3 regions of the Arthrobacter sp. AB6 genome follow, and region 3 is predicted to be linked to each of the others. Evidence: riboswitches for the same ligand, from Rfam matches in the RefSeq annotation. Region 3 holds a riboswitch; each other region holds the start of a gene.

Region 1 (9,527 bases), on a different contig from region 3:
CCCCCGCGCGCGGCGGGCCATCCCGATGGTCTGCCATTCTTCGGCCATCAGGCCCACCAGCCGCATGGCGGCGAGGGTTCCCAGCACGAACCGGTGCGGGAGGCGCGCCTTCTGCGCCAGCGCATCAGCGAGGTCTGTGGGGTCGGTGCAGCTCATCAGCAGCACTGCCGGCAGGGCAATCGCCAGCCCCCGCAGCGTGAAGCCCACGCCCAGCTCCAGGGACCCTTCGCTCATGGTCCAGATGCCGACGTCGATCAGCGTCTTTCCGCTGTCCGGCGCCAGGATGGAGGTGCTCCAGCCTCCCACTGCGGCGGCGAGGATCAGCGGCCAGCCGCGCTGCCACAGCAGGGCGGGCGTCAGGCCGGCCAGGGGAAACAGCAGGACTTCAAAGGCCAGCGCCACCGATGCGGACACCCAGTCGATGGAGAGTGCCAGCACGGCCGTGATGAGGAAGACGGCGGCGAACTTGCTGAGGGGGTTGGCCCTGGCCAGCAGCGCATTGTTGCCGCGCAGGTTCAGCTCCTGCCTCATGGTGCCGCCGTTTCCGCCGGAGCCATCCGCAGTTCCGTTCCGCCCAGCGCGGCCGTGAACTCGGCGTCATGGGTCACGGAGACCACGGCGGTGCCGCCGTCCAGCAGCTCGGACAGGAAGGATGCCAGCTCCGCCCACGTGTTGGCATCCTGGCCGAACGTAGGCTCGTCCAGGACCAGCACCTGGGGATGCGCAGCCAGGACCGTCGCCACGGACAGCCGCCGCTTCTCCCCGCCCGAAAGCGTGTAGGGGTTGGCGTCCACAAGGTGGGTGAGCCGCAGGCGCTCCAGCAGCTCGTCCACGCGCTCCCCGCCATGGCCAAGGTGCCGTGGGCCAAACATCAGTTCGTCCAGCACCTTCCCGGTGACGAACTGGTGCTCGGGTTCCTGGAACACGGTGCCGATCCGCTCGATGAGCTGCTCGGCTTTCCACTTGTACGGGTCTATTCCGGCGCCGCGGCTCAGGTCCAGCGTGGCCGAAACCTTCCCGGCCACGGGTTCGAGAAGCCCGGCGAGCGTCAGGGCAAGCGTGGACTTCCCTGCCCCGTTCGGCCCCGTCACCGCCAAGGCCTGCCCGGCACGGACCTGGGCGGAAATATCCGCCTGCACGGGTACCGGCGGCACCTTCCGGAAGCCGCTGCGCCCCGCCCGTTCACGGGACACCGCCAGCTCCTCGGCAGCGAGCAGGAGGCCACCCGTCCCCCGGGCTGGATCCGCCGCACGCAGCCGGGTGTCCGGGACATAGCCGGGCACCCACACCCCGGCAGCAATCAGCATGCTCCGGGCTTCCCTGAGCACTTGGTCCGGCGGGCCGTCCAGCAGCACGGCCTCCTTCGCGTCGGTGCCGGGCTGCAGCACCACAATCCGGTCCACCAGGTCCTTCCACACGGACACCCGGTGCTCCACCACCACCAGCGTGGCGCCGGTTTTGTCCAGGCACCGCGCCACGGCGTCGCGGACCTCCAGCACGCCGGCCGGGTCCAGGTTCGCCGTCGGCTCGTCCAGCAGGATGAGACCGGGACGCATGGCAAGGATGCCCGCGAGCGCCAGCCGCTGCTTCTGCCCGCCGGAGAGTACCGACGTTGGATGGTCCAGCGGGAGGTGGGAAAGTCCGACGTCGTCCAGCGCCTCGTGCACGCGGCTCCAGATGGCGTGGCGGGGCACGGCGAGGTTCTCGGCGCCGAAGGCGGCGTCGTCACCCACGCGGGACAGGACCACCTGCGTTTCGGGGTCCTGCTGCATGAGGCCGGCGCGCCCGCGCTGCTCGCGGGGGGAGGCTCCGTCAACCAGCAGCGAACCCGACTCGTCGGAATCGCCGGCCGCGCCGCCGTCGTCGTCCACATCCCCCAGGACCCCCGCCAAAGCATGGAGGAGGGTGGACTTGCCGGCGCCGGAAGGCCCCAAAAGCAGCACCCGCTCTCCCGGACGGATGTCCAGGTCGAGGGCATGGACCGCCGGCTTGGCGCGCCCGGCATGCCGCCAGCCCCAGCCGCGGGCCGTGACGGCGGCGGGACGCACTGCGGTGGGCGCGCCCTGGCGGGAAGGTGCGGACATCAGGAGAAGACAGGCTCCGTTGCTGCCTTCCGCGACGCGAACGAGCTCAGGACCCCGGTCCTGGCCAGCCCGCGGGTGGCGATCCATGACAGGGCGCCGGCGATAATGGCGCCGGAGATGGCGGTGAAGACGATGTACACCAGCTTGTCCCCGCCGGAGTAGGCGATGTTCCAGCCCCACGGCGCGAAGGAGTCGTTGAGGCCGCAGAAGAAACCGGCGGCGGCACCGGCCAGCAGTGCCACGGGCAGGTTGAACTTCCGGTATACGAAGATCGCGAAAATGATTTCCGCGCCGAGGCCCTGGACGAAGCCGGAGAACAGCACGGAAGCCCCGTACTGGGACCCCATGAGCAGCTCACCGGTGGCGGCTACCGTCTCGCAGAACAGCGCGGCGCCGGGCTTGCGAATGATGAGCATGCCCAGCACGGCCGGGATCATCCAGCCGCCGGCGATCAGGCCGGTCAGTGGCGGGTAGGTGGCGTTCATGGGGCCGGACACTGCGGCCGCGCCCTGGGACCATGCCCAGAAAATGACGCCGCCGGCAATGGCGATGAGGGCCGCCACCACGATGTCCACGACGCGCCAGGACTTGCTGCTGGTCTTCTTGACTGCTGTTGTTGCCATGTGATCCTCCTGAGGAACAGGAGGGGAAAGTGGACGCGGCCGCCGGCTATGCTGCCGCTGCGCGCACTTCGAGAACTCGACTCCCTTGCGCCGGTACTAACCGGATCAGGTTCGAGGGTCTGCGGCTGCCCGCACTCTCAGCGCCCACCTGCGGATCCTGGCATTGCCAGTGATGCCCGACGGCGGCGCTCCCCTGTCGTTGAATGTTGCTTTTGCTTGAAATGATTCGTTGCAGAAATACCCTGTTGGGCGTTGCCAGTTTACACCGCGGCGGGGGTAGATTGTGGGCCATGGCTGCCAATCCCCCGCATGTGACCGACTTCGACCCGGATTCCGATGCCATCCAGCCGGAGGGATCGCTGGCGGCACTGATCGCCCGGATTGAAGGCGAAGTCCGGGAACTGCAGTTTCCAGGCTTCTCCCTCGACGACTCCCTGAACCTGGGACTGCTCCTGGTGGAGCTGGGCAAGGAGCGCGGGCTGCCTATCGCGATTGACATCACCAAGGGCGGGCAGGTGCTGTTCCATGCGGCACTGCCCGGTGCGACGCCGGATAACGATCACTGGATCCGGGCGAAGCAGCGCACTGCTGCACGGTACGAGATCCCCTCACTGCTGGTGGGATTGCGCGGCCGGCTTCGCGGCGGCCGGATCGAGGACCAGGGCTGGTTCGACCAGCGCCGGTACGCCGCGCACGGCGGCTCCTTCCCGCTGTACGTCACCGGAGTGGGCGCCGTGGCCACTGTTACGGTTTCGGGGCTTCCCCAGGTGCAGGATCACGACCTGGTGGTCGAGGCCCTGCGTGAAATCCTCCGCTCCGCGGGAGCGGACTGATGCCAATGCTGGCGGAGTGACCCGCACGCTGGACGCACGTCCACCCGGCAGCAGAAACACAAAGGCTGCTTAGCATTTATTTAGTAATCATGCTTACTATGTTGTCTCCCGGGTTTTGAGGAGAACAGGACATGGCAGCCAGCACCCGCCTGACGGGCCCCCGAACACGCCTGCAAAATGCCGCCCTCGGAATTGGAACGGTCTTCTTCCTGTTGGGCATCTTGGGCTTCATCCCCGGCGTTACCTCCAACTATGGCTCGTTGGGCCTTGCCGGACCTGGTTCAGGGGCGCTGCTGCTGGGCGTCTTCCAGGTGTCCGTGCTCCTTAACGCGGTACACCTGGTCTTCGGGCTTGCAGGGGTCCTGATGGCGCGGACGCATCCCCAAGCCAGGAACTTCCTTATCTACGGCGGCGTGACCTATCTGCTCCTCTGGCTGTACGGCTTCCTGGCGGGTGACACCACGCCTGCCAACTTCCTCCCTGCGAACAACGCGGACGACTGGCTGCACCTGGCCCTCGGCCTGGCCATGATTGCGCTGGCCATCACCCTGGCTGCCCGAGGCCCCGCTGTCCCCGCAGGCGTTGCCAGCAGCGATAGCAGCAACCGGCCCGGAAGCCCCAGCAACGACGTCGCGGAACCGGCACCAACGCCGGACCTGAAGGAGCACTATGAAAATCCCTGAAGCGCGCGGTCCCGCCAGCGCCGCCTTGTTCGCCCTTCTCACGGAGGTACCCTGCTCCATTGGCACCCGCCCCGACGGCCGAACCGCCGACGACGGAACTGCCGATGACCGCGCCGCGGGACTGCACCGGGCGGTCAGCAGCCAGTTGGCCGCCACCCCGGACATCATCGGCGATGACGACCTCCAGCTGACGCTCTTCTGCCTCTACGAGCTCCACTACACCGGGCTCGCAGGCGTCAGCGATGAGTGGGAATGGGCGCCGGGACTGATCCAGGTCCGCCAGCTGCTGGAAAAGCCGTTCGAGGCCGCGCTCAGGCGGGCCGCCCGTGAAGCAGCCGGCGAACTGGAGCTTCCCGCGGCCTCGCGTCCCACCAGCGACGCTGTGGCCGATGTCCTGTTCGGCCTCGCAGCCCGAGATACCGGCCCCAGCCTCTCCCGGTACGTGGCGAAGAAGGCCAGCCTGGATCAGCTCAAGGAATTCCTGATCCATAAGTCCATCTACCAGCTGAAGGAGGCCGATCCCCATACCTTTGCCATTCCCCGGCTCGCCGGGCGCCCCAAGGCCGCGCTGGTGGAAATCCAGGCGGATGAGTACGGCGGCGGACGTCCCGAACGGATGCACAGCGCACTTTTCGCCCGCACCCTGCGGGGCCTGGGGATGGCGGACGAATACGGCGCCTACGTCGATTCCGTCCCGGCCGTCTCCCTCGCCGCAGTGAACCTGATGTCCCTGTTCGGGCTTAACCGCCGGTTGCGGGGTGCCATCACCGGGCACCTGGCCATCTATGAGATGACCTCCTCCCAGCCCAACCGCCTATACGGCAGCGGCTTCCGGCGGCATGGTTTCGATGCCGCCGTCACCCACTATTTCGATGAACACGTGGAAGCAGACGCCGTCCACGAGCAGATCGCCGGCCGCGACCTGGCCGGCGGCCTGGTGGAAGCCGAACCAGGACTTCTTGGAGATGTATTGTTCGGTGCCACGGCAGCCATGGCGCTGGACGGCAGGCTGTCCGCCCATCTCCTGCAGTCTTGGGAGAACGGCGGGACCTCACTAAGGGCGGCAGTGCCGGCAGCAGCATGAGCGGCGCAAGTTCCCCGCCGCCGTCCATCACCCCCGGCAACCTAAAACAGGAGCTCGCATGAACCAGGAACCGGCCGAGAGCTCCATCGTGGTGTGCCCCGACGGTCCGCTGATTGTGCGCGGCGACTTCGAGATCGTCACGCCCTCCGGGGAACCGTTGCCGCGTGAACGGAAAACCGTGGCACTGTGCCGCTGCGGGGCGTCAGCCATCAAGCCCTATTGCGATGGGACGCACAAGATGGTCAAGTTCCGGACGGAACCCCCGGCAACCTGAGCAGCGCCTGCACCGGCCGGCCGCAATCGCCGGTTAGGCTAGGGACAGCCCGTTTTCCGCCCGCAAGGAGTACTAGGAATGAACCTTTTCATCAAGCTGCTCGGCACTGGCGTGAGCCTCGGCGCAGGCTTTGTCGGCACCAAGCTCGTCAACGCCATCTGGGAAAAGACCACCGGCCGGAAGCCCCCCACCGGCAAGCACGAGGACGTCCCCACGAGCCTTCACTCGGCTCTGACGTTCGCCCTGATCTCTGCCTCGGTGAGCACCATCATCCAGGTCCTGGCAAACCGTGGCACCCAGCGCGCCATCACCCGGTTCGCCAAGAGCCAGGACATCGTCTAGCAGCACGCCGAACGGTGTTCAGCCGTCGCCGGAACCCTCCTCACGGGCGGTTTTGGCGGCGGCTTTTTGCACCACGGCCTCAAGCTCATCGGAGGTGAGGAGCTCGCGGTGGAGGTGCTTGGTGCGGTAGCCGGCCCGGCCCACCATGTGTGCTGAAACGGGCACGGTGAGCAGCTGGAAAATCCACGCGACCAGCAGTAAGGGCCACACCCACCAGGTGCGCAACTGGAGTCCGATGGACGCCAGGAGCAGGAACAGCCCCAGCACCTGCGGCTTGGTAGCGGCATGCATGCGGCTGAGCAGGTCGGGAAAGCGAAGCAAGCCGATGGCCGCGCCGAGCGACATGACGGCCCCGACGATCATGAACACAGCGGACAGCACATCCACCCAGGCATCCAGGCCAGTGGAGTCAGGACTCATTGGACTGCTCCCTCCGGTCCGCCACGAACCTTGCCACCGTCACGGACCCGATAAAGCCGATGATGGAAGTGGCCACCACCAGCATCAGGTTGTTCAGGTGCCTGTTGACGGCCATGTCCACGCACAGGGCACCGCCCAGGATGGCCAACAGGACGTCCGTGGCCAGCACCCGGTCCAGCAGTGAAGGTCCCCTGGAGATCCTGATGATGGCACCGGCGGCGGCCACCGAGAAGATTACGGCAGTAACAGCCAGGACGGTCTGCATCATGCGTCCGCCTCCATTCGCACGGTTTCGAGTTCTTCCTTGGTGCCCATGATCCTGATCAGCCCCGCTTCGATGGACCGCACCTCATTTTTAAGGTTTTCGACTTCCTGCGGGGAACTGATGTTGAGGGCATGCAGGTAGAGGGTGGACGTGGAGCGGTCCACCTCCACCACCAGCGAGCCCGGAATCAGGGAAATCACGTGCCCCGTGGCCGTGACCATGAGGTCCTGGCGGCTGCGGAGCGGGACGGCGACGACGGCGTTGGTCACCTTTGGCCCCTTGGCGATGGCAAGGTACAGGAGCTGCGCGCTGGCAGCCACCACCTTGGCCAGGAAGACGAGCGCGAAGGGAACGGCGTACAGGATGTTGAACCGGCCGCTCAGTTCCACCGGTGGAAGGTAGAACAGCCGCGCGACCGCCACGGCCAGCAACGCCCCGAACAGGAGGTTGCCGGGGCTGAAGTCCTGCCACAGGGCACCCCAGACAATGACCAGCCAGACCAGGAGCGGCAGCTCCTGGCGGAGGGAAATCCGGCGGCGGCTCATTTTCCCCCTCCCGGCGTGGCAACCATCGGGACGTCGACGCCTCCGCCCAGGACAGCGTGGATGTAGGAGGTCCGGTCCAGCATGTCGCGCGCAGCCTGGTCAGAGACCGTGAACAGCGGCCCCGCGAAAACCGTCAGGGCAACGCCAAGGACCACCAGCCCCACTGTCGAGCCCACCATGGTGCGCGGCAGCAGTGTGACGGTGTTCCGTTTGGCGCCAGGGCCGTCGGCCCGCCCGGCGGCCGGCGCAAGCAGCACGGGATCCGGGTGTTCGGCGTCCGAGGGCCGGCGCCAGAACGCGCGGTTCCACACCCTCGCCACGGCAAGCAGGGTCAGCAGGCTGGTAAGCACCCCGCCGATCACCAGCACGTACGCCAGCGGCGTCCCCAGTTCAATCCCGGCCTGCATGAGACCCACCTTCCCCAGGAATCCTGAGAAGGGCGGAATCCCGGCCAGGTTCATTGCGGGGATGAAGAACAGCAATGCCAGCAGGGGCGACAGCTTGGCGAGGCCGCCCAGCCGGTCCACCGAGGAGCTCCCGCCGCGGCGTTCGATCAGCCCCGTCACCAGGAAGAGGCTGGTCTGGATGGTGATGTGGTGCGCCACGTAGAAGACCGCCGCCCCCAGCCCTGCCGTCGAGGACATGGCCAGGCCGAACACCATGTACCCGATGTGGCTCACCAGGGTGAAGGAGAGCAGACGTTTGATGTCGCTCTGCGCCAGGGCACCCAGGATCCCCACCACCATGGTCAGCAGCGCGGCCACCATTAACGGAGTGTTAAGGGAGTCCCCGGGAAAGAGCAGCGTCTCGGTCCGGACCATGGCGTAGACGCCCACTTTGGTGAGCAGGCCGGCGAACACTGCGGTGACCGGCGCCGGCGCCGTGGGGTAGGAGTCGGGCAGCCAGAAGGACAGCGGGAACACGGCCGCCTTGATGCCGAACGCCACCAGCAGCATCACGTGCAGGAGGGTTCTGGTGCCTTGGTCCAGCTCGCCGAGCTTCATGGCAAGATCGGCCATGTTGACGGTTCCGGTGGCCCCGTAGACCATGGCGATCGAGATCAGGAACAGCACCGACGACACCACGGACACCACCACGTAGGTGACGCCCGCCCGGATGCGGGGCCCCGTGCCGCCCAGGGTCATCAGCACGTAGCTTGCCGTCAGCAGGATCTCGAAGCCGACATAGAGGTTGAAGAGGTCCCCGGAAAGGAACGCGTTGGACACGCCGGCCACCAGGATCAGGTATGTGGGGTGGAAGATCGAGACGGGCGCGTCCTGGTCGCCGTCGGCCATGCCCTGCCCAGTGGCGTAGACCAGCACGGCCAGGCTCACCGCCGAGGAGACCACCAGCATCAGGGACGAGAACTGATCCACCACCAGCACGATGCCCCACGGCGGCAGCCAGCCGCCGATGCTCACCGCAGCCGTGCCGCCGTCCCACACGGAGGCCAGCAGGAGGCATTCGAGCAGGAGCGTGAGGGACAGCAGGAGGATGCTGACCACCCGCTGGGCCCGTGAGTGGCGGATCAGCAGGAAGGTCAGGGCGGCACCCACGATGGGAAGTATGACGGCGAGCGGCGCGAGGCTTGCGAGGTTCACTTTCCGCCTCCTTCCGGGCCGGCGGTGATGTTTTCCGAGCCCGGCTTTTCTTCCGCTGCTGCCTGCTCCGCGGGTATTTCGCGGCCGCCGGCCAGGACGGTGGCCAGCGGGAACTCGGACGTCTCTGCGGGGACCTCGGCGTCGTCCTCGGCGTCGAAGCTTGGTGTTTCCGCAACCCTGAGGTCCTCGATGTCGGCCTGGATCTCATCCCGGCGGGCCAAAACCCAGGTGCGGTAGATGATGCCGAGCATAAAGGCGGTGACGGCAAAGGAGATGACGATGGACGTGAGGATCAGCGCCTGCGGAAGCGGATCGCTGTAGTCCCCGGCCGCAATGTCCTTTGAGTACAGCGGCGCGGGCCCCGCGTACCCTCCCGTGGCCAGGATCAGGAGGTTGGTTGCATTGGCCAGAAGCATCAGGCCCAGGAGGACGCGCGTCAGGCTGCGTTCCAGGATCAGGTAGATGCCGCAGGCGTACAGGGCTCCCATGATGATCAGGAGGGTCAGGTTCACGCTCATGCTTGGCCCCTTGCGGTGGTCTCGGGAGCCATGCCTTCGGGCTCCTGCTCCCAGTCGGGAGCTGGTGCGGGTGCCTCCAGGGTGGAGTCCTGCCCTTCGGCCGGCATTCCTCCTGCAGCCGCGGACCGCTCTTCGAAGTGTTCGTCGATCTCGGCTCCGAGGCTGCGCAGGACGTCCAGGACCAGGCCCACCACCACGATGTACACACCGATATCGAAGATGGTGGAGGTGACGAACTTGATGTCGCCGAAAACC
Region 2 (9,527 bases), on a different contig from region 3:
GGAGGGGACCGCCGGCGTAACGCCGCAGAACGCCTCGTAGTCGGCCAGCCCCGTGATGGGCGCGGCCGCGGGGTCCTTTGAAACACGGATCTCGCGCCAGCTTCCGCCCAAGGCGTCGAACAGCGCCACACGGCCCAACAGGGAACGTCCGACGCCGGTAATCAGCTTGACTGCCTCCGTCACCATGAGCGATCCAACGGCAGCGCACAGCATGCCGAACACACCGCCCTCGCCGCACGAGGGCACCGAGCCTGCCGGCGGCGCCTCAGGGTAGAGGTCCCGGTAGGTGGGCCCGTGCTTTTCCCAGAAGACACTCACCTGGCCGTCGAACCGGAAGATGGAACCCCAGACGTAGGGTTTGCCCAGGATGGCGGCGGCGTCGTTGACCAGGTAGCGGGTGGCGAAGTTGTCCGCGCCGTCGAGGATCAGGTCGTACCCGGCAAACAGTTCAAGGGCGTTGGACGCGTCGAGCCGGACATTGTGCAGCCGCACGTCCACCAAGGGGTTGAGGGCGGCGATGGCGTCGCGGGCGGACTCGATCTTGGGGCGGCCCACATCCGCCACCCCATGGATGACCTGGCGCTGCAGGTTGCTGAGGTCAACGGCATCGTCGTCGATAATTCCCAGCGTCCCGACGCCGGCAGCGGCAAGGTACAGGAGCGCCGGGGAGCCGAGCCCGCCGGCGCCGATCACCAGCACTTTGGCATTCTTGAGCCGCCGCTGACCCAGCGAGCCGATCTCAGGGATGATGAGGTGCCGCGAATAGCGTTCCACCTCGTCCGGGGTAAGGTCCGGGCCCGGTTCCACCAGCGGATCCAATGACACAGGTGAAACATTTGCGGTGAATGTCGAAGCCATACTTCAATGTATCCCCCGGATACTGCCGGGTCATATTACCCCGCAGTAAAGTGGAAGTAACAGCAACGGAAAGTAGGACAACTGTGGTCCATGAAGCACGGGCTGACCGCCCGTCAGCCGCCGAACCGCAAACTCCCCCGCGTCCCGCAGGGCAGCGGTCCGCCCGGCTTCCGCGTGACGAGCGGCGCGCGCAGCTCCTCAACGCAGCCCAGGAAGTGTTCGTGGCCAATGGGTACCACGGTGCGGCCATGGACGAGATCGCCGAGACGGCGCACGTCAGCAAACCTGTCCTGTACCAGCACTTTCCGTCAAAGCGCGAGCTGTACCTCGCCTTGCTGGAAAGCCATCTGGCCTCGCTTACCGAACTGATGCTGGGCGCCCTGAACTCCACCACCGATAATGACGAGCGCGTGCAGGCCGTCATGCGTGCCTACTTCCAGTTCATCGCCAGCGATGACCAGGCCCACCGGCTGGTGTTTGAATCCGACCTGATCAACGACCCCGACGTCAGCTCGCGGCTGGAGACTTTCAACAGGACGTTCGCCGATGCCATCGCACGCGTCATCGCCGAGGACACCAAGCTCCCCCATCTCGAGGCACAGCTGCTGGGCCGGGGGCTGGCAGGGATGGCCCAGGTCAGCGCCAGGTACTGGCTGGAAACTGACGGCAACCTGGACATCAATGTGGCCAGCGACCTCATCTACCGTTTAGCTTGGCGCGGAATCTCTCGCTTCCCCAAAGAGTCCTAGACTACAAATAAGACAACACCTCGTAGAGAAGCACGAGAAACTTTGACTGGCTGGGAGGCCCCTGTGGAGATTAAGATCGGCGTTCAGAACGTTGCCCGCGAAATTGTGCTCGAATCAACCGAGGACGCGGATTCTGTGGCCAAGGTCGTGGGGGAAGCGATCACAACGGGCAACGAACTGCGACTGAAAGATGAAAAGGGACGCCTGATCATTGTTCCCGGCGGCGCGCTTGGCTACGTGGAAATCGGTGCAGAAGAGGCACGGCGCGTAGGTTTCGGCCAGTTCTAGCGCCCGGCCACAGAACCCCGTCCGCAGCTCGAGGAGAACCATGCTTTCGCTGACCATCGTTGTACTGGCCGCCGCCGCGGCAGGCTTCATTGTCTGGGCCAACGACAAGCGGCATGCCAAGTATGGTGCAGGCCTGCCCGCCGGGGTCGCCGTGGGAGTGGCGGCCTTGAGCTGGACCATCCTGGTGGCGGCCGGGTTCGGCTACCTGCCGGGGCTGACGTGGATGCCGTGGGTCCTGCCAATCGTGCTGGGCGCAGGCGCCGCAACAGGGGCAGCGGTGTACCTCGGCCGCACGCGTGCGCGCCGGGACGCGGAAAGGCTTACGGCGATCCTCCGGGCGTAGGGCCGGCGCAAGGCAACCGGCAGCAGTGGCCGCCATCCCGTAAGGGGTGGCGGCCATTGCTCCTTAGGGACCAGTTGTTGGTGACGAGGCTACTGGCGCCCGGGCACGTACTTCGCCGGCTCGGCAACGGCCCCCGACGCTGCCGCAGCTTCACTTGCTCCCGCAGCTGCCGCGATGTCCCGGTCAGTCACCTGTCCCCCTGCGTCGTGGGACGTGTAGCGGATAAAGACGCGGTTGTAACGCCAGTCGAGGTCGGGATGGTGGTTTTGTTCCTCGGCCAGACGTCCGACGGCGGCAATCAGCTCAAGTGCGGCAACCGCCGTCGGCATCTTGAAGACAGTGACCAATCCGCCATTGTCGGCCCGCCAATCAGGCAGTCCAGCCAAGGCTTCGTCGACTCGTTCCGGGGGAAGGGCGTCTTTGCCGGCCACTGCTGCTCCTTGAGTCAAGGCGCCAGCCGGTGGACAGCGGGGCCTACAAGAACTCGGCCCGGCCTTCCATCGCCGACGACGCCAGCGCGTGTTCACGGCGAGGTATGCGACCTGCCGCTTTCGCCAGCCTACCTGCGATGACGGCATGCTTGAAGGCCGCGCCCATCATGGCCGGATCCTGTGCCCGGGTCACCGCCGTGGCCAGGAGCACGGCGTCACATCCGAGTTCCATCGCCAGGGCGGCGTCGGATGCGGTACCGATGCCCGCATCCAGCACCACCGGAACCGAGGCCCGGGACACGATGAGCTCGATGTTGTGCGGGTTAAGGATGCCCAGGCCGGTGCCAATGGGCGAGCCGAGCGGCATGACCGCGGTGGCTCCCAGGTTCTCGAGCCGAAGCGCCAGGACGGGGTCGTCATTGGTGTACGCGAAAACCTTGAAGCCCCGGCTGACCAGCTGTTCGGTGGCGTCCACGAGTTCCACGGCATCCGGCAGGAGGGTGTGTTCATCAGCGATGACTTCCAGCTTCACCCAGTCGGTTTCCAAGGCCTCCCTGGCAAGCTCCGCGGTGAGGACAGCGTCCCGGGCTGTGAAGCACCCCGCCGTGTTAGGGAGGACCTTGATGCCGTGGTCCACGAGCAGCTGGAAAAGCGAGCCGGCCTCATGGGGTGAATAGCGCCGCATGGCCACGGTGGTGAGCGAGGTGCCGGAAGCCAGGAGCGCGGCGCCAAGGCCCTCCAGGCTGGGCGCGCCGCCGGTGCCCATGATGAGCCGGGATCCGAGCGCGACGCCGTCGATCACCAGGGGGTCATGAAGGTCCGGCCGGGTGCCGGCGAGGGTGCTGCGGGTTTCCGTCATGGGGGTCAGCCTCCCTGTACTGCCGTGACAAGTTCGACGTCGTCACCCTCGGTGAGTGCGGTGGCAAACCACTGGCTCCGTGGCACCACGTGGGCGTTGCGCGCCACGGCGACGCCCAGCTTCCGGCCATCGGTGGCCTGGCCGTCAGCCGCCAGTGCGCGGCCGGTGACCTCGGTGACGAGCGTGGTGATGGATGCGCCGTCGGCGACTGTATGTCCGGTTCCGTTCAGGGTGATGTTCATGCTGTCTCCTTGGGGTTGGGTGGGGTGGCCGCTGCAGCAGGCCGAACAGCGGCGCCGGAAAAGCGGCCGGGATTGAAGGGGGCCCAGCGGGGGTCCGCCCTGCCTTCGAGCAGGTCCCGGCATATCGCGGCCGCTGCCGGGGTGAGGAGGACGCCGTGGCGGAAGAAGCCGGTGGCAATGATCAGCCCTTCCACGTGGCTTTGACCTGCAGGGCCGTCCTCCAGGGGGACCCGCCCGAGCAGCGGGGCGTTGTCAGGCGTGCCGGGACGGGCCCGGGCTGTGCATTCCAGCAGCTCAAGTTCTGCGACCGCAGGCACCAGGACCTGGGCGTCGCGCAGCAGCTGGTAGACGCCCCCTGCCGACACTGCCCCGGCGCTGGTCCCGCTGTCCTTCTTCCCCAGTGCGTCCTCACGCTGCGTTGCCCCGATCACCACGGTGCCGTCCTGCCGGGGGACGATGTACACAGGGATCCCGCGGACCAGTCCGCGGACGGTGGAGGTCAGCAGCGGCTGGAGGTGGGCGGGGACGGCGAGGCGAAGGATGTCACCGTGGACCGGGCGCAAGGGCAGGTGCAGGTTTTCCGGCAGCCCGGTGAGGGCCGCGGCGTGCAGTCCGTTGGCCACTACGGTCTCCCTGGCCGCCACCGTTCCTCCGCCCTCCAGCGTGACGCCGGCGACGGCTCCGTCCCGCCAGAGCAGGCCCGCTGCCCGGTCCGGAACGGCGTAGCCCTCGGCGGCGCCGGCCACGAAGCTTCCGCCGCTCCCGGTTCCGCCCATGTGCCGGGCCAGGGCACGGCGGAGGCAGGCCACCAGCAGCCGGGGATCCACCTGGTGGTCCGCCGGTGTATCCAGCGCCGAGGCAATGGCCGGGCTCAACAGCGGCTCCCGGCGCCGGGCTTCACGGATGGTGAGGGGCTCAACCGTCAGCCCGTTGGCCTGCTGCACCCCGCGCAGGTCCAGCAGCGCCTGCCGGTCCGCGGCGTCGGCACCCAGGGCGAGGGTCGGCGTCGTAAGATACCCGGGATCCGAACCGGCGGCCGCGGCGAGGCCTGCGGCAAAACCCGGCCAGCGCCCGGAGGCCTCCAGCATGAGTTCCAGGAGGTCCTCCTCCTGGTAGTGCAGCTCGCTCACCGGGGCAAGCATCCCCGCCGCGGCCCAGCTGGCACCGGATCCGGGGGCGTCATCGATGACCACCGCTGAATGCCCGGACCTTCTCACCTCCCAGGCGATGCCGTGGCCGATGACTCCCCCGCCGATGACCGCAACGTCGGCCTCCAGTGAAGGGCCGGGCGCGGGCCGGTACGGGGCTTCGAGCGCATTGGGCATGAGTGTCTCCTTCCCTACGCCGGTATTAGCCGGATCAGGTCAAGCGGTCGGCTCTGACGCCCTCTCAGCCCGGCGCTTTATGACAGCTGCCGCGGCTCCCGCAGTACGAGGCCAAGTGTAGAGGAACTAGGCTGGCACCCATGAATGTGTCCCGCCCTCCTGCCGCTGCATCCCCCGTCCCTGCTACAAACGCCTTTCTCAAAGCCGGAGGCGGTTCCGGCGTGCAGGCCGCGCGCCTTTACCTCTGCACGGACGCGCGCCGGGAACAGGGCGATTTCGGGCAGTTCGTCGATGCCGCCTTCGCAGGCGGGGTGGACATCATCCAGCTGCGGGACAAGTCCATCGAAGCCGCCGAGGAGCTGGAGCTCCTGGCCGTACTCAAGGAATCGGCGGTGCGCCACGGCCGGCTGTGGGCGGTGAATGACAGGGCGGACGTCGCAGTGTTGTCCGGAGCCCCGGTATTCCACATCGGCCAAAAGGACCTGCCCCTCAAGGCGGCCCGGACGCTGTTGAACGGCAACGCGGCCATCGGCCTGTCAAGCCACAGCCCGGAGCAGGTGGACGCCGCCCTGGCTGCCGCCGCCGGCCCCTCGGCGCTGGACTACTTCTGCGTGGGGCCGCTCTGGGCAACTCCCACCAAGCCCGGACGGGCCGCCGTCGGGCTTGACCTGGTGAGGTACGCCGCCGCTGCTGTTGCAGGGGCGGAAGGGCAGGAGGACACGTTTGACGGCGGTGTGCCCTGGTTCGCGATCGGCGGCATCGACCACTCCAATGTTGAAGAGGTGGTGGAAGCCGGCGCACGCCGGATCGTGGTGGTCCGGGCCATTACTGAGGCTGATGATCCGGCCGCGGCCGCTGCCTCGCTCCGCAGCGCCCTGGACGGCGCCCGCCCATAACCCCGCACCGGACGGCTGTGCCTCTCCGGGCCGCTTCCGTGCACTATTGACGAAATTCGGGCTACGCTGATTTTCGTGTCACATCATCGGCTGGCCCCCAGTGTCCACGAGCACACCAATGCCCTCGAAGCGGCGTTGGGCGCGCTCCGGAGTGAGCTTGAACTGCCGGGCGCGTACCCTGACGATGCCGTGAAGGACGCCGAGGCCGCCGTGTCCGCATTGCAGCTGCCGTCCCATGATCTGACGTCCGTTGAATTCATCACCATCGATCCCGCGTCGTCCACCGACCTGGACCAGGCGCTGTTCATCGAGCGCGACGGCGGCGGCTACCACGTTCTCTACGCCATCGCCGACGTGCCGGCGTTCGTTGCCCCGGGCGGCCCGCTGGACGCTGAGACGCGGCGCCGGGGACAGACCTTTTACACGCCGGACGGCCGCATCCCGCTGCATCCGGAAGTGATCAGCGAGGGGGCGGGAAGCCTCCTTCCGGGACAGGACTGTTCCGCGTTCGTGTGGGACTTCCGTCTTGACGGTGATGCGGAGGTCACTGCCGTCACGGTGCGGCGTGCCCGGATGCGCAGCCGCGCCAAGCTCAGCTACAAGGGCGCCCAGGCGGAACTTGACGGCGGCAGCCCCTCCCCTGTGCTGCTCCTCCTCAAAGAAGTGGGCCTCAAGCGCGTGGAACTGGAGCGTGCCCGGGATGGTGCCAGCCTGAACATGCCGGACCAGGAGATTGTCCAGCTTCCCGACGGCGGCTACCGGATTGCCGCCGCACCGCAGCTGCCCGTGGAGGACTGGAACGCCCAGATATCGCTGATGACCGGCATGGCAGCCGCGCAGCTCATGCTGGCCGGAAAAGTGGGCATCCTGCGCACCATGCCCGCCCCGGATGAGCGTTCCCTGAACCATTTCCGACTGCAGACAGAGGCCCTCGGAAAGCCGTGGGACGGCGAAGTCAGCTACGGCGAATACCTCCGCAGCCTGGACCCCACCCATCCCCGCCAGCTCGCAATCCTCCACTCCGCGGGGATGCTTTTCCGCGGGGCCGCCTATACGGCCTTCGACGGCACCGTCCCGGATGACGCCGTGCAGTCCGCCATCGGCGCAGCGTACGCCCATACCACCGCCCCGCTTCGCCGCCTGGTGGACCGCTTTGTGCTGGTCACCTGCGAGGCCTTGAGTAATGGCGGAGAGGTGCCCGGGTGGGTGCGGGATGCACTGCCGTCGCTTCCCGAGATCATGGCCGGCTCGGACCAGCTGGCATCCCGGATGGAGCGCATGGCGCTGGACACCGTGGAGGCGGCGCTGCTGATCAACCACGTCGGACAGGAGTTCGACGCGATCGTCATTTCAGGGTCGAAGCCCCAGAAGGAGAACGGGAACGGCGCCATAAGCCGGAACGGCAACGGCAAGGGCAAGAACGGCAACGGCGGCTCCGGGATCATCCAGATCGCCGAACCTGCAGTGACGGCGCGCTGCGCCGGAGAACTGGAGGCCGGAACCAAGGTCCGGGTGCGCCTCATATCCTCGGACATCGCCACGCGTGATGTGCATTTCGAACTGGTGCCGAAGGTGCCGTGAACCGGGGCGGTTTTGCGGCATAACCGGGCCGCAGCGCGGGCAAAAGCCGGATTTCCATGCCCTTGCGGCTAGACTGAAGGAGTAGAAATGGATGCCCGGTCGTTGATTTCCTTGATTTGAAACCAACAAGCCCGCCCCTACGCGATCTTGAGAACCACCCGCTGGTCACCAGTGCCAGCATAAAGATAGCCCGCGATCGGCTTCCACTGGAATTGCTTGCGCGCCTGAGCGTGCTCCGGAACGGCCTGCCGGCCGGCCCGTTGAGCAGGCAGCGCCATTGCCCAAATGAATAAGGAAACTCCCCGTGAGTGAATTGCATACCCACCAGCTTTTGACGGACGACTCCGGCACCGAAACGCTTGAGCCCGAAGAAACCATCATCTCCGACGAGAAGCCGCACGAGATTGAGGAGAAGTCCTTTGCGGACTTCAACGTCCGCGCCGACATCGTGGAGTCCCTGGCCGACGCCGGCATCACCCACCCCTTCCCCATCCAGGCCATGACCCTGCCGGTGGCACTCTCCGGACACGACATCATCGGCCAGGCCAAGACCGGCACCGGCAAGACCCTGGGTTTCGGTATCCCGGCCCTCCAGCGGGTTGTAGGCCGGGACGACGCCGGCTACGAAAAGCTTGCCGTCCCCGGCGCACCGCAGGCATTGGTCATTGTTCCCACCCGTGAACTGGCGGTGCAGGTGGCCAACGACCTGCAGACTGCATCCCGCAAGCGGAATGCACGCATCGCCACCATCTACGGCGGCCGCGCCTACGAACCGCAGGTGGAGGCGCTGAAGAACGGTGTGGAAGTTGTGGTGGGAACCCCCGGGCGCCTCATCGACCTCTACAAGCAGAAGCACCTGAGCCTGAAAAACGTAAAGATCGTCATCCTGGACGAGGCTGACGAAATGCTTGACCTCGGCTTCCTGCCCGACGTCGAAACCCTGATCGCAGCAACACCGGCCGTCCGCCAGACCCTGCTGTTCTCCGCTACCATGCCCGGCCCGGTCATCGCCATGGCCCGGCGCTACATGACCCAGCCCACCCACATCCGTGCGGCGGATCCGGATGATGAAGGCCTCACCAAGCGCGATATCCGCCAGCTCATCTACCGCGCCCACAGCATGGACAAGATCGAGGTCGTCGCCCGCATCCTGCAGGCCAGGGGCCGCGGCCGGACCATCATCTTCACCAAGACCAAACGCACTGCCGCCAAGGTTTCCGAGGAACTCGTGGACCGGGGCTTCGCGGCCGCCGCCATCCACGGCGACCTCGGCCAGGGTGCCCGCGAGCAGGCCCTCCGGGCCTTCCGCAACAACAAGGTGGACGTCCTGGTGGCAACCGACGTCGCCGCGCGCGGCATCGACGTCGACGACGTCACCCACGTCATCAACTACCAGTGCGTGGAAGACGAAAAAATCTACCTGCACCGCGTGGGCCGCACCGGCCGCGCCGGCAACAAGGGCACCGCCGTCACCTTCGTGGACTGGGACGACATGCCCCGCTGGGGACTGATCAACAAGGCCCTGGGCCTGAGCGTGCCGGAGCCCGTGGAGACCTATTCGTCGTCCCCGCACCTCTTTGAAGACCTGGACATTCCCGAAGGCACCAAGGGACGGCTCCCGCGCGACAAGCGCACCCTGGCCGGAGTTGACGCCGAAGTCCTGGAAGACCTGGGCGAAACGGGCAAGAAGAACGCCCGCGGGGGCCGCGACGCAGGCCGTGACGCCGGCCGCTCCGGCGGCCGTGACAGCCGCGACCGGGACAACCGGGAACGCAGCGGCAGGCGCGAAGGCGGGCGCAGCGGCGACTCCGCTGCCCGCACAGGCGAGCGCCGCCGTCGTACGTCCGAGCCTGCCGCAGCTCCCGTTGCTGCCGGTGATGGCAACGCCGCTGCAGGCGAAGCAGAGCAGCCCTCCCGCACCCGCCGCCCCCGCACGCGCACCCGGCGCCGCAACG
Region 3 (9,527 bases):
AATGAGGCTGGTTCCGGCGGGTTGTCTGTGATAGGTACCACAACACATTTCCCTGGCCGGGGGGGTGCCCCACCATAGTACCGGTGCTGTGGCCGTGCGGCCGTCAGGAATGAAGGCGCGGCGCGTCGAAAAATTCAACTTCCAGCCGGCACGACTGCCTGAACGCCGCGGCCATGGCTGTCCGGTCCCCTGCGGAAGCTGCGCGGCCGGCCCCGTCCACAATGGCAACCGCCCTGCGGGTGGCCGCAGCGAAGTCCTCATCCGCGTACGTGCGCAGCCACTCCGCGTAGGGGTGGCCTGCTGGTTCCCCGGCAGCAACGAACTGGGCGTGAAGCGTCTTGCCCACCTCGGCGTACAGCCAGAAGCACGGCAGGACTGCTGCCGCCAGCACGGCGTAACTGCCCGACGCCGATGCCGCCACCAGATGGTCCACGTAGGACTTGGTCACGGGCCCCAGCCGCGGCTCAACGGTCCGTGTACTGAGCCAGGAGCGGTGCAGTTCAGATTCGACTTCGAGGCACTGTTGGGCGGAGCGCGCCCAGAAGAGCTGTTCGGCTTCCGTTGGGGCGAGGGCGCTGGCACGCGCGAGCACCCGTGAGTAGCCGTTAAGGTAGATGGCGTCCTGGGCCAGGTAGTAGCCAAAGTGCTTCTCGGCCAGGTCGCCGGAGGCCAGTCCCTGGATAAACCCCAGGGAATAAATGGCCTCCAGGTGCTTCTCCGCTTCAGCCCACAGCTGCGCTGCGAAGCTGCCCTCAGCAGGCTGCGGCTGAAGGTGGTGGAAGTGGTGGACGGGCCCGTTGCCTGTTCCCACCTGCAACGCCTCCGAGGCCTCCAGCGCGCCGGACAGCCAGGGCTTGACCTCCCGGAGGGCTGCCTCCCAGTCCCCCAGCCGCACCTGGACTGTGGCCATGGCTGATGACAGCGAACAACCGGTGCCGTGGCTGTTCCGCGTGGCCACGCGCTTGCCCGGGACCACCACCACGTCCTGGCCAAGCGTGCCCGCAGTGCTGACAAGGGCGTCGGGGCATTCTTCCCCCGCCAAGTGCCCGCCCTTCACAAGCACCGTCGCCCCCGTGGCGGAGGAGAGCTCGCGGCCCTGTTCCAGGGCGCCTTCCCAGCTCTCCTGCACGTCCCCGCCCACCAGCATGGCAAGTTCAGCCAGGTTGGGCGTGATGAGGTGCGCCAGCGGCAGCAGCCCGCGTAGCGCGGCTTCGGCGGATTCCTGCAGGAGCCGGTCACCGCTGGTGGCCACCATGACAGGGTCCAAAACCACGACGCCGGGACGCACTTTTTCGAGCCACGCCCGGACAGCTTCGATCACGCCGGTGTCACCCAGCATCCCGATTTTCACGGCGTCGATGCTGATGTCCTCACTGAGCGCGTCAAGTTGCTGGGTAAGGAAGGCCGCGGGGGGAACGTGGACGCCGCGCACGCCGCGGGTGTTCTGCACGGTGAGGGCAGTGATGGCAGCCATTCCGAAGCCGCCGTGGGCCGCGATGCTTTTCAGGTCCGCCTGGACGCCGGCTCCGCCGGAAGGATCGGAGCCTGCAATGGAGAGGACCCGGGGCACGTCCCGCCGCTGGCCGGACTGTGTTGCAGGAGCAGGCGCGCCCTCAACGGTGGCAGCAGGCATTTCGAGAGTTGAAGACAAGAGACATCCCTTCGCCGGTGCTAGCCGGACAGGTTCAACGGGTGTGGATCTCAGCCGGCCCTCTGCGCGGCACCCCGTGTCGGTTCACCAGCCTAGCTTTTTTGCTGGGCTCAGGGCGAAGGTGACGCCGTGCGACTGTTGCGGCCTTAAATGCCGGATGCCCGGCCGCCCACGCGTGGTGGGCGGCCGGGCATCCTGGCGTGTCGCGTGCGGTGGCCTAGAGCTCCGAAGCCGGAACCCCGACGCCCAGGATGATGGGTTCCGCGGCAGGCTTGGCGTTGCCTGCTGCAGGGGCACCTGCCTGGCCAGCTTCCGGCGCCTTTGCTGAGTGTGAGTGCCCTGCCGCCTCGGCGGGGACATTCTCGTGCTGCTGGACGGAGGTCTGGTTGGCCGCCCCCTGGGCGCGGCTGGCGCTGCGGTTGCGGCGTGCCCGGCGCGGGCGGGACTGTTCCACGGTGTGGTCGGAATAGTCCTTCTCCGGCGCGGCAGGGGCAGCCTGCAGCTGCTCGGACCGGACCTGCGGAGACTCCGCCTGCGGCGCCCGGACCTGTTCCGGTTCCCGCTGCGCCTGTTCCGGCGCCGGCAGTCCCGGCTGCCCGGCCGTGGCTTCGGCGGCCGGGGCGGGTTCACCGAGGTGGGCGAAGGCCTCAGCGAGGCGGTCCAGCGTCAGGGCGGGCTTCGGCTGCTGCTCCTCCGCGTGCTCCACGAACGGCAGGGCAACTTCCTCCCCGCCGAAGGTGAGGACGGCGGCGGGCCTGGAGGCGTCGCCGTCGTGCTTCCCTGTTTCCGCCGGCGCCGCGGGCTGGGCCTGCGGAGCCTGCCTGGCCGCGGCCACCTCGTCGTCGTGCAGATGGGCGGCGTGCGCTGCCGCAGCAATGTTGGCAAGGGCAAGCCGGGTGGCTTCGGCCTTGGCGTGCCGCTCGGCGTCCGTGGGGTCGGCGTGGACCGTGTGCACGTGGAGGGCAGCTGCGGGAGCAGCGTCCACCTGCTGGCCGCCGCGGCCGCGGCGGCGCTTCCGGTCGGGACGGACGCCGGGCTGGCTGCTGTCCCCACGCTGCGCCTCAGTACGGTGGCTTTCGTTCCGGACGTCCGGGCGGGCGTCCGAGCGCTGAACATGGTGTTCAGCCGCCACGATGTTGGCCCGGCGGTGCTCCACGGGGTCATCGTGGGTCACCACGCCGCGGCCGGCGCAGGCCTCGCACTGCTCGCCAAACACTTCAAGGAGCCCGGTGCCCATCCGCTTGCGCGTCATCTGCACCAGGCCAAGCGACGTTACTTCGGCAACCTGGTGTTTGGTGCGGTCACGTCCCAGGCACTCCACCATCCTGCGGAGGACGAGGTCGCGGTTCGATTCCAGGACCATGTCGATGAAGTCGATGACGATGATGCCGCCGATATCGCGCAGGCGGAGCTGGCGGACCACTTCCTCCGCAGCTTCCAGGTTGTTCTTGGTGACGGTCTCTTCAAGGTTGCCGCCGCTGCCGGTGAATTTGCCGGTGTTGACGTCCACCACGGTCATGGCCTCGGTGCGGTCGATCACCAGCGAGCCGCCGGAGGGCAGGAAGACCTTCCGTTCCAGTGCTTTGTGGATCTGTTCGTCGATCCGCCATGCGCTGAAGATGTCCTGGTCCTTGGTCCATTTCTCGAGGCGCCCCACGAGATCGGGAGCAACGTAGGTGACGTACGCCTCGATGGTGTCCCAGGCTTCCTCGCCGGAGACGATCAGCTTGGAGAAGTCCTCGTTGAAGACGTCGCGGACCACCTTGATGGTCAGGTCCGGTTCGCCGTACAGCAGCTCCGGAGCAAGGATCTTGGTGGACTTCGACTGGCTTTCGATACCTTCCCACTGTGCCCGCAGCCGGTTGATGTCGTGGGTCAGCTCTTCCTCGGAGGCGCCTTCCGCAGCGGTCCGGACAATCACGCCGGCCTGCTCGGGGAGGCGGTCCTTGAGGATCCGCTTGAGGCGGTTGCGTTCGACGTCGGGCAGCTTGCGGGAGATGCCGGTCATGGAACCGCCGGGAACGAAGACCAGGTAGCGGCCCGGCAGCGAGATCTGGCTGGTCAGGCGCGCGCCCTTGTGGCCCACGGGGTCCTTGGTGACCTGGACCAGCACGGTGTCGCCGGACTTGAGCGCGTTTTCAATGCGGCGCTGCTTGCCCTCGAGGTTCACGGCGTCCCAGTTGACTTCGCCGGCGTACAGGACGGCGTTGCGGCCGCGTCCGATGTCCACGAAGGCAGCTTCCATGGACGGCAGCACGTTCTGGACCTTGCCCAGGTAGACGTTGCCGATCAGGGAATCCTGCTGGGTCTTGGAGACAAAGTGCTCGGCCAGGACGCCGTCTTCCAGGACGGCAATCTGGATTCTGTCATCGCGCTGGCGCACGATCATCTGCCGGTCCACAGACTCCCGGCGGGCCAGGAACTCGGCTTCGGTAATGACGGTGCGGCGGCGGCCGGTGTCGCGTGATTCGCGGCGGCGCTGCTTCTTGGCCTCCAGGCGGGTGGAACCCTTGACGCTGGTGACCCGGTTGCTGACCGCGGGTTCGCTCACGGCGCGCGGTGCGCGGACGCGGGTCACCGTGTTGGGCGGATCGTCGTCTCCGCCGCCCGTCAGTTCAAGGTCCTGGTCGCCACGGCGGCGGCGGCGCCGACGGCGGGACGTCACGCCCTCGTCGGCCTGCGCACCGGATTCCTCATCGGCGTCATCGGCAGCATCGGTCTCTGCATCAGAGTTCTCGGCGTCTTCGCCGTCACGCTCACCGGTCCTGCTGCGTCCGCGGCGGCCGCGGCCGCGGCGCCTCCGGCGGTTACCGGCGTCGTCTGAATCGTCCTCGGTGTCCTCTTCTTCAGCTTCTTCCATGGCGGCCGGTGCGGGCCGGACTACGGCGCTGAGATCCGGGGCCTGGAACAGGACGGAGGTGGCGGAGCCGGGCTCCAAAAAGAGGGAGCCGAAAGGGCTTGCCGCGGCGGAGGCGGCTTCAGGTTTTGCAGCAGGGGCGGCTGCCGGTTCAGCTGCGGCAGCCGCCGGGCCGGCAACGGGTGCAGCTTCAGGGGCGGGTGCAGCTTCAGCGCGTGCAGCTTCGGGGGCGGGCGCAGCTTCAGCGCGTGCAGCTTCAGCGGGTGCGGCTTCTGCCGCCGGCGTCTCTGCCTGCTCCGCCGCGGCCGCCACCGCGGGGGCGGAGGTCTTGCGGGTGGCAACCCGCCGGCGTCGGACGGGTTTTGCGTCCTCCCCGGCGGCTTCCGAAGGCGCGCCGGCTGACGCAGCCTGCGTGCCGGCGTCGTTACCGGCAGCGGCGGCTGCCTCCTCGGCGAAAGCCGGAAGCGGCTCGGCGGGGTCAACCTTCTTCCTGGAACGGCTCCTGCGGACGGGGGCCTTCGCCTCAGCGGCGTCAGGATCCGGCACTGCGTTCGTGCCGGGCTCTGCGGCCCTGGCCTCTGCCTGCACGGAATCTGCGCCCGCGACGTCTGTTTCGGCGAGGGCGTCACTGGCCTTGGGAGCGGCTTTCCGCCTGGTCCTCGTGGCCTTCTTCGGCTCGGCCGCGGCACCCGTGGCCGCTGCTTCATCGTTAACGGCTAAAACTTGTTCATTATCCATATGTGGCAACACTCCTGCCCCTGACGTACCGCCACATCCGGCACCCATTGGGGCACATATTGTCAAAACCCGCAGGCGTTGACAGAAGTCAAGTGGATACCCCCAGGTTCGCACCGGCAGTGGGGTGCGGCAGCCCGTGGGGGCCGGCAGGATGTTCAAAAACCCGTTGTTTCCAAATGCCACAACCAGGTGCCGCCCAATGGAGTTGCGGGAGGCCGGATCAACAAACCCAAAGCCCGCGCTGCTCGTCACTGGCGGTCTTGCGAACAAGCCACCGGACCGGAGTCCGAATGTGGATCGGGTTCCAGCCACGTTCATTCTCTCATACCCGGACTATTCCACGGCGGAAGGGGCGCTGCCTGTTCCCTTCCCTGAAGGGTCTTTTCAGCCGCCGGCGTTACAATCGGGCAAGGAGCACCCGATGAAAAGGACGCCTTGCCAATGCCCAGCATTTCCCCCGTCAGCGGCACCCACACGCCGGAGCGGACTGTTGATCCGGACACCAGCGAGGCCGGAGCCCGCCCGCCCATGACCCGCGACCGGCCCCTCGGCTGGCTGCTGGTGGTCACCGGGGTGGTTGGCTGGCTTGCCTCCGGAACACTGGTCCTGGAGAAACTGGAGGTCCTCAAGGATCCTAACCACACCACGGTGTGCGATGTGAACCCCTGGATCTCCTGCGGCCAGGTGATGCAGACCTGGCAAAGCTCGCTGTTCGGCTTCCCCAATATGTTCATCGGAATCGTGGCCTTCGCCATCACCATCACGGTGGGAATGGCGCTGCTCGCCGGCGCCAACTTTGCCCGGTGGTACTGGCTTGGCCTGCAGGCCGGCGTCACACTCGGCTTCGCGTTTGTGGTGTGGCTGTGGTCGCAGGCGCTGTACGTCATCCACATCCTGTGCCCGTTCTGCATGATTGTATGGGCGGCAATGATTCCGCTCTTCGTGTGGGTGACCATCCGGAACATCAGCGCCGGCGTGATCCCGGTGCCGGCCAAGGCCGCACGCATTCTGGGTGACTCCGGCTGGATCATCACGGCCCTGCTCTACGTCGCCGCTATCGCCACCATCTTCTTCGCCTTTATCCAGGTTTTCGCCGGAACGTCAGGGTTCTAGGGCTGCGCTTCCTCGTCGGCAAAGATGAGTACCCTGTACTCGTGCGCCAGCAGCCCGGCCGCGCTCTAATTGAGGCAGGACTGCCGGAAACCCGGATCCGGGGCCAGCGGCAGTTCCTTCAACGAGAGAGGATCAGCTGCAATGAAAATCTTCCTTACGAGGGCAGCCTTGCCACTGGCACTGGGGGTCTGCCTTGTCGGAATGGCCGGAATCCCCGCCCTCGCTGCAGATCCGCCCGCGGCAGAACAATCACCGGTGGGCGGAGACCACGCCCATCCGCACTTTGTCATGACCGGCAACGGCTGCGTGGACATCAACCAGGTGCTGTTTGAGCCCGATGTGAGGGGCATGCATCGTGCCGCCGCCGTAACGGGAACGGACAAGGGGCCTTGGCACGGCGCCTGCCCAACTTCCTGACGGCGCAGTTCCACACCGGCACGCCCGCCTGAGGCACCTTGGGCTCACCACATTCCAAGAGACACCTGGGGCCCCGGTTTCCCGGGGCCCCAGGTGTCTGTTCACGCAGCTGGCAGTCTCCGGACCTATGCCTGGAACCAGATCTTGATCTCGCGCTCCGCGGAATCGGTGGAGTCTGAGCCGTGCACCAGGTTCTGCTGGACCTTCAGGCCCCAGTCACGGCCGAAATCGCCGCGGATGGTACCGGGGGCCGCCGTGGTGGGATCGGTGGTGCCGGCCAGGGAGCGGAATCCCTCGATGACCCGGTGGCCCTCGAAGATGGCTGCAACAACAGGGCCGCTGAGCATGAATTCCACCAAGGGCTCGTAGAAGGGCTTGCCCACGTGCTCCTCATAGTGCTGTTCCAGGAGTTCGCGCGAGGCGTCTACCTTCTTGAGTTCGGCCAGGGTGTAGCCCTTGGCTTCGATCCGGGCCAGGATGGCGCCGGTCAGGTTACGGGCGACGCCGTCGGGCTTGATCAGGACGAGGGTGCGCTCAGTGGTCACGACTGCTCCAATGCGTTGGGATGGGTTTCGGGGACAAGTCTACGGGGACTTGCCTACAGGAACTTGCTTACGGGGACTGCGGCTGCTCTCCCGGTCCGGCCGCCTGGTCCGGGTGCGCGGCCTCCCACTCCGCCTGCTCGCGGGCGCGCTCCCCGGCCTCGCGGTCAAGCCGGATTCCGGTGCGGATGCCGTACCACCATGCGGCTGCGAACAGGGCGCCCACCAGGAACATGGCGGGCTCGAAGATGCCGGTGAGGACCAGGACGAGCTGCAGGATCCAGCCCAGCCCGATGCCCCAAGGCCTCGTGAGGAAGGCGCAGGCCACGATCATCACAACACTGAGCCCGATCCCCACACCCAGGATGAGGGCCGGCGGGAACTCCCCGCGGCGCAGTCCGAACACCGCCAGGGTAGCGAAGAACATGACGAAGGCTTCCAGCAGCAGCACGGTGGACGCGAACATCACCTTGGTGGAGCGGCGCTTCCTGGGCATGCCCGGGTGCCATTCACGCTGGGCTTTGGTCAGCCTGGCCACTCAGGCCTCCGTCTTTCCGAGCAGGATCCGGGCCTCGGCAACCAGGGTGATGGAGCCAGTCACCAGGACTCCCCCTGACAGGTCGTCGTTGGCTTCGGCGCGTTCCACTGCCCACTCCAGTGCGTCGTCAAGCTTCTCCGCGATGTGCACGTTGTCCTCGCCGAAGCCAAGCTCAACCGCGAGTTCGGCCAGTTCCGCGGCAGGCACTGCCCGCGGGGAGTTCGACTGGGTGAAGCAGAATTCCTCCGCAATCCCGCCGAGCGATTCCTTGAGCTGCCGGAGGATCTCCTCAGCATCCTTTTCCTTCAGCACCCCCACAACCGGAACCAGCCTGGTGAAGTTGAAGGCTTCCTGCAGGGCGGCAGCGGATGCCTTGATGCCGTCCGGGTTATGGGCAGCATCCACAATGATGGTGGGCGCGGTCCGCACCACCTCAAGCCGGCCCGGCGACGTCACGTTGGCGAAGCCTTCCTGCAGCACGTCGAAGTCGAGTTCCTTTTCGCCCCCGAAGAATGCCTCAATCGCGGCCACGGCCACCGCGGCGTTCTGTGCCTGGTGGGCGCCGTGCAGCGGGACCAGCAGCTCCGGGTACCGGCCGGCGAGGCCCTGAATGCTCACCATCTGCCCGCCCACCGCCACAGTCCGGGACTCAACGCCGAATTCCACGCCTTCGAAACGGAACGGCACGCCCACGTCCTTTGCCTTCTCCAGCAGGACCTGTGCCGCGTCCAGGGGCTGGGCGGCGCTGATAAGGTAGCCGCCCGGCTTGATGATGCCGGCCTTCTCATGGGCGATGTCCTCGGTGGTGTCGCCCAGCAGGTCCGTGTGGTCGAGGGAAATGGGCGTGATGACGGAGACCTGGCCGTCGCCCACGTTGGTGGCATCGGTGATCCCGCCCAGGCCAACCTCGATGACGGCCACGTTGACCGGCTGGTCCGCGAAGATCGCGAAGCCCAGGATGGTGAGGCATTCGAAGTACGTGAGCCGGGGCTGGCCCGCGGCCTCAAGCTCGGAATCCACGATCTGCAGGTAGGGACGGATTTCGTCCCAGATCCGGACGAAGGTCTCGTCCGGAACCGGGTGGCCGTCGATGCTGATCCGCTCAGTGACCTTGGACAGGTGCGGGCTGGTGTACCGTCCGGTGCTGAGGCCATGGGCCCTCAGCACCGATTCGATCATGCGGGCGGTGGAGGTCTTGCCGTTGGTGCCGGTCACGTGGATGATCGGGAACGCCTTGTTGGGTTCTCCCAGCACGTCCATGGCGCGGAACAGCGGCTCGAGGCGCGGCTCCATCTTATTTTCCGGCGCCCGGCCCAGCAGTTCGGCGTAAACGCTCTCCACGGAGAATTCGTCAGTCATGGATCAGGCCTCTACTTTTTCGACGGCGACAGCCGGCTCGGCGGCGTCCGAAGGTTCTGCCATCAGGTCAACGGTGAGGGTCTCGCCCTTGACCAGGTCGGCGTTGGCGAGCAGTGCGTCGACGACGTTCTGCCGGGCAGTTACCGTGGTCCGGATCCGGTCGCTGACGTTCAGCCCGGCATCCTTGCGGGCCTGCTGGATGGCGCGGACCATGTCCCGGGCCAGTCCCTCGGCTTCCAGTTCCGGGGTGACCTCGGTGTTCAGGACAACGAAGCCGCCACCGGGAAGGACAGCGGCTGCACGTGAGCCGGC

Evidence for each region. A riboswitch is a leader RNA that binds a small molecule or an ion and turns the genes downstream of it on or off. The one in region 3 is predicted to bind thiamine pyrophosphate.
Region 1: linked by a shared signal. The riboswitch ahead of Q9R30_RS16690 (ECF transporter S component) and the one ahead of thiD (bifunctional hydroxymethylpyrimidine kinase/phosphomethylpyrimidine kinase) in region 3 are both predicted to bind thiamine pyrophosphate.
Region 2: linked by a shared signal. The riboswitch ahead of thiO (glycine oxidase ThiO) and the one ahead of thiD (bifunctional hydroxymethylpyrimidine kinase/phosphomethylpyrimidine kinase) in region 3 are both predicted to bind thiamine pyrophosphate.

Annotation. Positions count from the first base shown of each region.
Region 1 covers NZ_JAUZVL010000026.1:4,380-13,906, forward strand. The annotation lists gene Q9R30_RS16680 (energy-coupling factor transporter transmembrane component T) at 1-531, opposite strand, end outside; gene Q9R30_RS16685 (ATP-binding cassette domain-containing protein) at 528-2,084, opposite strand; gene Q9R30_RS16690 (ECF transporter S component) at 2,084-2,707, opposite strand; TPP riboswitch at 2,772-2,912, opposite strand; gene Q9R30_RS16695 (heme-degrading domain-containing protein) at 2,998-3,540, shown strand; gene Q9R30_RS16700 (DUF4383 domain-containing protein) at 3,672-4,223, shown strand; gene Q9R30_RS16705 (iron-containing redox enzyme family protein) at 4,210-5,307, shown strand; gene Q9R30_RS16710 (CDGSH iron-sulfur domain-containing protein) at 5,366-5,581, shown strand; gene Q9R30_RS16715 (DUF4235 domain-containing protein) at 5,660-5,923, shown strand; gene mnhG (monovalent cation/H(+) antiporter subunit G) at 5,942-6,343, opposite strand; gene Q9R30_RS16725 (monovalent cation/H+ antiporter complex subunit F) at 6,333-6,611, opposite strand; gene Q9R30_RS16730 (Na+/H+ antiporter subunit E) at 6,608-7,153, opposite strand; gene Q9R30_RS16735 (Na+/H+ antiporter subunit D) at 7,150-8,754, opposite strand; gene Q9R30_RS16740 (Na(+)/H(+) antiporter subunit C) at 8,751-9,272, opposite strand; gene Q9R30_RS16745 (Na+/H+ antiporter subunit A) at 9,269-9,527, opposite strand, start outside.
Region 2 covers NZ_JAUZVL010000035.1:16,949-26,475, reverse strand. The annotation lists gene moeB (molybdopterin-synthase adenylyltransferase MoeB) at 1-858, opposite strand, end outside; gene Q9R30_RS18870 (TetR/AcrR family transcriptional regulator) at 942-1,607, shown strand; gene Q9R30_RS18865 (DUF3107 domain-containing protein) at 1,671-1,895, shown strand; gene Q9R30_RS18860 (hypothetical protein) at 1,936-2,238, shown strand; gene Q9R30_RS18855 (4a-hydroxytetrahydrobiopterin dehydratase) at 2,328-2,669, opposite strand; gene Q9R30_RS18850 (thiazole synthase) at 2,713-3,528, opposite strand; gene thiS (sulfur carrier protein ThiS) at 3,534-3,770, opposite strand; gene thiO (glycine oxidase ThiO) at 3,767-5,095, opposite strand; TPP riboswitch at 5,090-5,207, opposite strand; gene thiE (thiamine phosphate synthase) at 5,236-5,991, shown strand; gene Q9R30_RS18830 (RNB domain-containing ribonuclease) at 6,067-7,572, shown strand; gene Q9R30_RS18825 (hypothetical protein) at 7,710-7,850, opposite strand; gene Q9R30_RS18820 (DEAD/DEAH box helicase) at 7,877-9,527, shown strand, end outside.
Region 3 covers NZ_JAUZVL010000002.1:114,505-124,031, forward strand. The annotation lists gene thiD (bifunctional hydroxymethylpyrimidine kinase/phosphomethylpyrimidine kinase) at 104-1,633, opposite strand; TPP riboswitch at 1,641-1,738, opposite strand; gene Q9R30_RS01955 (Rne/Rng family ribonuclease) at 1,869-5,246, opposite strand; gene Q9R30_RS01960 (vitamin K epoxide reductase family protein) at 5,688-6,359, shown strand; gene Q9R30_RS01965 (hypothetical protein) at 6,501-6,776, shown strand; gene ndk (nucleoside-diphosphate kinase) at 6,902-7,321, opposite strand; gene Q9R30_RS01975 (DUF4233 domain-containing protein) at 7,389-7,856, opposite strand; gene Q9R30_RS01980 (folylpolyglutamate synthase/dihydrofolate synthase family protein) at 7,857-9,215, opposite strand; gene ileS (isoleucine--tRNA ligase) at 9,219-9,527, opposite strand, start outside.